Massilia sp. METH4: one gene and its partner. The protein of the gene in region 1 interacts with the protein of each later gene in a pairwise test. Links are inferred from orthologs where the notes say so. Each region holds a gene or a part of one and is shown on either strand. Other genes may lie near its edges.

The links. Proteins that work in one complex are often made in the same cells at the same time.
Region 2: the proteins of V6Z91_RS29380 (region 1) and V6Z91_RS00415 interact in binary tests that used the Escherichia coli proteins (3 or more experiments, as listed by UniProt). The link is inferred for Massilia sp. METH4 from one-to-one orthologs.

Annotation. Positions count from the first base shown.
Region 1 is NZ_CP146614.1:6,757,355-6,760,766, forward strand. What follows is about bases 337-3,257. They hold V6Z91_RS29380 (ATP-binding cassette domain-containing protein), read left to right. Parts: upstream 337-757; coding sequence 758-2,758; downstream 2,759-3,257. Other genes in these bases: prmB (50S ribosomal protein L3 N(5)-glutamine methyltransferase), read left to right, coding at 337-754; V6Z91_RS29385 (chemotaxis protein CheW), read right to left, coding at 2,809-3,257. Also shown: more of prmB, read left to right, coding at 1-336; more of V6Z91_RS29385, read right to left, coding at 3,258-3,339; V6Z91_RS29390 (flagellar assembly protein A), read right to left, coding at 3,396-3,412. UniProt on the Escherichia coli protein: Genetic data indicate it may be involved in ribosome assembly or function.
Region 2 is NZ_CP146614.1:86,232-90,175, forward strand. What follows is about bases 236-3,688. They hold V6Z91_RS00415 (2-oxoglutarate dehydrogenase E1 component), read right to left. Parts: upstream 3,292-3,688; coding sequence 436-3,291; downstream 236-435. Other genes in these bases: odhB (2-oxoglutarate dehydrogenase complex dihydrolipoyllysine-residue succinyltransferase), read right to left, coding at 236-359; V6Z91_RS00420 (BlaI/MecI/CopY family transcriptional regulator), read left to right, coding at 3,602-3,688. In the rest of the region: more of odhB, read right to left, coding at 1-235; more of V6Z91_RS00420, read left to right, coding at 3,689-3,944. UniProt on the Escherichia coli protein: E1 component of the 2-oxoglutarate dehydrogenase (OGDH) complex which catalyzes the decarboxylation of 2-oxoglutarate, the first step in the conversion of 2-oxoglutarate to succinyl-CoA and CO(2).

The DNA of each region.
Region 1 (3,412 bases):
GCTGAAACTGCCGCTCGACAAGCTGGACCCGTTCCTCGATGCGCGCCTGCTGCCGGAAGAAATCCAGCGCGTGCTGGACGTGATCGAGCGCCGCGCCACCGAGCGGATCCCGGCCGCCTACATCACCAACGAGGCATGGCTGGGCGATTACCGCTTCTACGTGGACGAGCGCACCATCGTGCCCCGTTCCTACATCGCCGAGCTGATTCCCGACTATTTCGCGCCGTGGGTGAACAACCCGGAAGGCATCGAGAACGTGCTGGAACTGTGCACGGGCTCCGGCTGCCTGGCGATCATGCTGGCCGACGCATTCCCCGAGGCGCGCGTCGACGCCGTCGACATCTCGCCCGACGCGCTGGCGGTGGCACGCCGCAATGTCGAGACCTACAAGCTGGAAGACCGCGTGACCCTGATCCAGTCGGACCTGTACCAGAACGTGCCGGCGAAAAAATACGACCTGATCATCACCAATCCACCGTACGTGAACTCCGGTTCGATGACGCGCCTGCCGCAGGAATACCGCCACGAGCCGCAGATCGCCCTCGATGGCGGCGTGGACGGCATGGACCTGGTGCGCCGCATCGTGGCGGGCGCCGCCGAGCGCCTGACCGACGACGGCCTGCTGATCGTCGAGATCGGCAACGAGAAGGCGTTCGCCGAAGCGGCCTTCGGCGACATGGGCCTGACGTGGCTGACCACGAGCCAAGGTGATGACATGGTATTCCTGCTGACCGCAGACCAACTGAAACTGTAAAGAATGATCCGACTCGAACAAGTCAGCCTGATGCGCGGCGTGAAGCCGCTGCTGGAAAATGCCGACCTGACGCTGAATCCCGGCGACAAGATCGGCCTGATCGGCGCGAACGGCGCCGGCAAGTCCAGTCTCTTCGCGATGCTGCGCAACGAGCTGCACCCGGACCAGGGCAATATCGATTTCCCCGCCAAGTGGCGCATGGCCTACGTGGCGCAGGAAACCCCGCCGCTGCAGCGCAACGCCCTCGATTACGCGATCGACGGCGATGTGAACCTGCGCAAGCTGCAGGCGGAACTCGAACGGCTGGAAGCGTTACCCGATTCGGCCGACCATGGCATCGCCCTCGGCGAGGTGCACAGCGCGCTGGCCGACGCGGATGCGTACACGGTGCAGTCGCGCGGTGAGCAGCTGCTGCTGGGCCTCGGCTTCACGCTGGACCAGATGCAGCAACCCGTGGCGAGCTTTTCGGGCGGCTGGCGCATGCGCCTGAACCTGGCGCAGGCGCTGATGTGTCCTTCCGACCTGCTGCTGCTGGACGAACCGACCAATCACCTGGACCTGGACGCGATCATCTGGCTGGAAGACTGGCTGAAGCGGTACACGGGCACGCTGATCATCATCTCGCACGACCGCGATTTCCTCGACGAGATCGTGAACGTGATCGTGCACATCGACGACCGCAAGCTCAAGCGCTACACCGGCAATTACTCGAGCTTCGAGCGCCAGCGCGCCGCCCAGATGGTACTGATGGCCGGTGCCGCGGAAAAGCAGGCGCGCAAGAAGGCGCACCTGGAATCGTTCATCGAGCGTTTCAAGGCCAAGGCGTCGAAGGCCAGGCAGGCGCAGAGCCGCATGAAGGCGCTGGCCAAGATGGAAGAGCTGGCGCCGCTGCGCGCCGCCGCCGAATTCTCGTTCGAGTTCCGCGAGCCGCTGTCGGCGCCCAATCCCCTGCTGGTGATGGAAGACGTGGATGCCGGCTACCGCAGCGAGGACCCGAAGACCTACGAGGTGACCGAGAAGACGATCGTCCACGGCATCAACTTCAGCCTGCAGACCGGCCAGCGTATCGGTTTGCTCGGCGTGAACGGCGCGGGCAAGTCCACGCTGATCAAGACCGTGGCGGGGGAGCTGGCGCCGCTGGCCGGCACCGCGACGACGGGCAAGGGCCTGATCATCGGCTACTTCGCCCAGCACCAGGTGGAAATGCTGCGGCACGACGAATCGCCACTGTGGCACCTGCAAAAGATCGCCCCCACCGTGCGCGAACAGGAACTGCGCAACTTCCTGGGTGGCTTCAATTTCCCGGGCACGATGGTGACGAGTCCGATCGCCCCGTTCTCGGGTGGCGAGAAGGCGCGCCTGGCGCTGGCGCTGATCGTGTGGCAGCGGCCGAATCTGCTGCTGCTGGACGAGCCGACGAACCACCTGGACCTGGAAACGCGCGAGGCGCTGACCGAGGCCCTGGCCCAGTTCGAAGGCACGCTGGTGGTGGTGTCGCACGACCGGCACCTGCTGCGGGCAACGACCGACCAGTTCATCATCGTGGCCGACGGCAGGCTGCAGCCGTTCGACGGCGACCTGGACGACTACAAGGACTGGCTGTTCAAGACCAAGCTGGGGAAAGGCACCGATGTGCTGCCGGCCGCCGGCAAGGAGCACAAGACAGCGTATCCATCCACCTCGCCCGTGGCGCCGCCGCCGGCCGCCCCTGGCATCGACAAGCGCGAACAGAAGCGGCTGGAGGCGGAGCAGCGCCAGAAGCTGTCGGCGCAGCGCAAGCCGATCGAGAACAAGATCAAGCGGCTGGAAGAACAGATCGCCAAGCGCAATGCGCAAAAGGCCGAAGTCGATGCGCAGCTGCTCGACCCGGCGATCTACGAAGCGGCCAACAAGCCCAAGCTCAAGACGCTGCTGGCGGACCAGGCGTTCTACACGAAGGACCTGGAACAGCTGGAAGAGGAATGGCTGGCCTTGCAGGAACAGCTCGAGGCGCTGGCCGCCTGAGTCGGACGCCGCGACCGTCAACACGCCGCCCACGGGCGGCGTTGTTGTTTTCACGCGGCGTGCAGCTTGTCCTCGCTGACGCGGCGGATGGCCATCAGCTTGTCGATGTCCACCACGATCAGGCGCCGGGTGCCCTGTTCGGCGAGCCCGAGCAGATAGTCGATGTCCTGCGCGTCGTTCCGGGCGGCGTCCGTTCCCAGGCTGGGAATCTGCTTGATGTCGCTGCCGGCGAGCGTGACGAGGTCCGTCACGCCATCGGTGACCATGCCCATTACGCAGGTGGAGAGCTTCAGGATGATCACGTCCGTGCGCGGGTCGTGCTGCGGCGGGCGCGGGCCGAAGGCGATGCGCATGTCGACGATCGGCATGATGACGCCGCGCGAGACGGCAACGCCGCTGATGATTTCACCGTCGGTCGCGAAGCGTTCGAGCGCCTGCAACGGCCGCAGCTCCTGCACATTGCGGTAGTCCAGCGCGTATTCGAGTCCGCCGAGGCGGAAGGTCAGGTATTGCCGAAGCTCGTCGTCGCGCTGCGGGCCGACGCATGGCGATGGTCTATGGAGCGTGTGTTGGGATTGCATGGTGGTCCTTTCGTCCGGTCCCGCGGGAAAATCGCGCATCGTCCATGCTAAAGTCGCTATCCTGCACAGTGTT
Region 2 (3,944 bases), 6.7 Mb from region 1 along the record:
ATGGCCACGTCGCCCTTCGAGCCACCGGTGGCGGCTGCCGGCGCTGCGGCAGGTGCCGGTGCGGCCGCGGTTTCCACCGGGGCTGCCGTCACGGGGATCGGCGAAACTTTTGCGGTGCCTTCCGTATCGATGATGGCGATCACTTCATCGGCAACGACGGTCGCGCCATCGTTCTTGATGATCTGCACGATCACGCCGGCGGCCGGTGCGGGAAGTTCCAGGACCACTTTGTCGGTTTCGATGTCGATCAGGTTCTCGTCGCGCGCCACGGTGTCGCCGACCTTCTTGTGCCAGGCCAGCAGGGTCGCTTCAGCGACGGATTCCGACAGTTGTGGAACTTTGACTTCGATTTGTGCCATTTGTTGTTACTCCGTATTCGATAGATGCGTAGAGGCCGCGCAGACCTCCTCGGAGTCCGCGCGGCTTGCCTTGCTTTTACTTGGTCAGGATGAAGCCCTTCAGCTTCGAGAACGCCGTTTCCAGCAGCTCTTTCTGCTGGGCGTAGTGCTTGTCGTAGTAGCCGACAGCCGGCGAGGCGGAAGCCGGACGGCCGGCATACGCCAGGCGCTGGCCCGCTTCCATCGACTCGAAGATGTTGTGCTGGATCTGGAACCATGGACCCTGGTTCTGCGGCTCGTCCTGCGCCCACACCACTTCGGTGGCGGCCGGGAACTTCTTCAGTTCGGCGGCGAATGCCTTGTGCGGGAACGGGTACAGCTGTTCGACACGGATGATGGCCGTATCGGTCTGGCCGCGGGTCTTGCGGGCATTGGCCAGGTCGTAATACACCTTGCCGGAGCAGGCGATCACGCGCTTGACCTTCTTCGCATCGATCTTGTCGTCCACTTCGCCGATCACGGTCTGGAACGCACCCTTGGCCAGGTCGTTCAGCGGCGAGCCGGCATCCTTGTTGCGCAGCAGCGACTTCGGCGTGAGCACGACGAGCGGCTTGCGGAACTGGCGCACCATCTGGCGGCGCAGCAGGTGGAAGATCTGCGCGGCCGTCGTCGGCTGCACCACCTGCATATTGTTCTCGGCGCACAGCTGCAGGAAGCGTTCCGGGCGGGCGGAGGAGTGCTCCGGACCCTGGCCTTCATAGCCGTGCGGCAGCAGCATCACGAGGCCCGAAGCGCGGCCCCACTTCACTTCGCCGGACGAGATGAACTGGTCGATCACCACCTGGGCGCCGTTCACGAAGTCGCCGAACTGGGCTTCCCAGATCGTCAGCGTGTTCGGCTCGGCGGTCGAGTAACCGTATTCGAAGCCCAGCACCGCTTCTTCCGACAGCACGGAGTCGATGACGGTGAACGGTGCCTGGTTGTCGGACACGTTCTGCAGCGGCACGTAGGTGCCGGCATCCCAGCGTTCGCGGTTCTGGTCGTGCAGCACCGCGTGGCGGTGCGTGAACGTGCCGCGGCCGGCGTCCTGGCCGGTCAGGCGCACGGCGTAGCCGGACGAGACCAGCGACGCGTAGGCCAGGTGTTCGCCCATGCCCCAGTCCAGGTTCAGTTCACCTTTGCCCATGTTGGCGCGGTCGGCCAGTACTTTTTCCACCAGCGAGTGCACCTTGAAGCCTTCCGGCACGGTGGTGATGCGGGTAGCCAGGCGCTTCAGTTCCGTGAGCGGCACGGCGGTATCGGCCGCGTCGGTCCACTTGCGGTTCAGGAACGGCAGCCAGTCGACGGCGAACTTGTTCTTGAAGTTCGAGATGACCGGGTCGACGGTGTGCTTGCCGGCGTCCATGGCGGCGCGGTACGCGGCCACCATCTGGTCGCCGCCGTCGGCCGGGATCACGCCCTGGGCCGCCAGCTTGTCGGCGTACAGGCGGCGGGTGCCCGGGTGTTGCGCGATCTTCTTGTACATCAGCGGCTGCGTCAGCGCCGGCGTGTCCTGCTCGTTGTGGCCCAGCTTGCGGTAGCAGATGATGTCGACCACGATGTCCTTCTGGAACTGCGCGCGGTAGTCCAGGGCGATCTGCGAAGCCAGCACGACCGCTTCCGGATCGTCGGCGTTCACGTGCAGCACCGGCGCCTCGATCATCTTGACGACGTCGGTGGCATAGATCGTCGAACGCGCGTCGCGCGGGTCGGACGTGGTGAAGCCGATCTGGTTGTTGATCACGACGTGCACCGTGCCGCCCGTGCCATAGCCGCGGGTCTGCGCCAGGTTCAGCGTTTCCATCACCACGCCCTGGCCGGCGAATGCCGCGTCGCCGTGCACCAGGATCGGCAGCACCTGCGCGCCCTGGGTGTCGCCGCGGCGGTCCATGCGCGCCTTGACGGAACCTTCGACCACCGGATTGACGATTTCCAGGTGCGACGGGTTGAACGCCAGCGACAGGTGGACGGGGCCACCGGCGGTGGAGATGTCGGACGAGAAGCCCTGGTGGTATTTCACGTCGCCGGCCGGCAGGTCGTCGCCGTGCTTGCCTTCGAATTCCTCGAACAGGTCCTTCGGTGCCTTGCCCAGGGTGTTGACCAGCACGTTCAGGCGGCCACGGTGGGCCATGCCGATCACGATTTCCTGCACGCCCTTTTCGCCGGCGCGCTGGATGATCTCATCCATCGAGGCGATGAACGTTTCGCCGCCTTCCAGCGAGAAGCGTTTCTGGCCCACGTACTTGGTGTGCAGGTAGCGCTCGAGGCCTTCGGCCGCGGTCAGGCGTTCCAGGATGTGCTTTTTCTTTTCCGGCGAGAAGTTCGGCGTGGAGCGGATCGATTCCAGGCGTTCCTGCAGCCAGCGCTTCTCGGCCGGATCGGAGATGTACATGAATTCCGCGCCGATGGAGCGGGTGTACGTTTCGCGCAGGTAGTTCAGCAGGTCGCGCAGCGACGCGGTTTCCGGGCCGAAGTACGTGTTGCTGATGTTAAATACGGTGTCCAGGTCGGCGTCGGTGAAGCCGTAGGAGGCAGGGTCCAGTTCCGGGATGGCCGGGCGTTCCTGGCGCTGCAGCGGGTCGAGGTTGGCCCAGCGAGAGCCCAGGTAGCGGTAGGCTGCGATCAGCTGGGTGGCGGCCACGCGCTTGCGGCCCATTTCGACATCGGCGGTCGCGGTCACGGTCCGGATCGGGCCGGCTTTCGCGCGCTCGGCAAACGAGGCGATCACGGAGGAGTGGTTGACGTCGGGCTTGTTGGAACCGTCGACGGCAGGCACGTGCTGCATGGCGTCGAAATAAGCGCGCCAGTTATCCGGCACCGAGCCGGGGTTTTCCAGGTACGCTTCGTAGAGTTCTTCTACGTACGGCGCATTCCCACCAAACAGGTAGGAGTTGGACGTCAGTTGCTGCATCATTCTTGCTCACCTTTCTTCGCGCTTCGCGAGGTTGGGGCGGGTTATACAAACCTTCCGCGACACGGCCTGACCGGTTAGCGGATCGCACATCAAGTTGTGGGGGGAAGGACCTCTTTGGTTGCCCGAAAGACAATCGACCTACGAGCTTCCATAAATAGCCACCTAGCATAGCACGCTGCGTTGAGATGGAACAACCACCAACGAGTTAATCGAACGTTTCTTCCGTCCGGCATGGGCGGCGCGCCGGCGCAAGATAGACAGCATGTTCTAGATCATTTATTCTACTTCCGTGCCCACCAGGAAGAGCGCCATGAACTCCCCACCGAAACCGACTCCCGCCGAACTCGAGATGCTGCGGCTGCTGTACGAACTGGGCCCGGCTACCGCGAAGCAGGTCCATGCGGCCGCCCTCGCCGCCCGGCCCGAACTGACCTATGCAAACGTGCTGCGCCAGTTGCAGGTCATGCATGGCAAGGGAATCGTGACGCGCGACGAAAGTGCCCGCGCCCACGTCTACGCGCCCGCCCAGGAACAGGCTTCGATCCAGACCAGTCTGTTAAAGGACTTGATCCAGAAGGCCTTCGCCGGCTCCGGCAAGGCGCTCGTGCTGGCGGCCCTGCGCGGCGGCCACGTGACGGCGCGCGAGCGCGCCG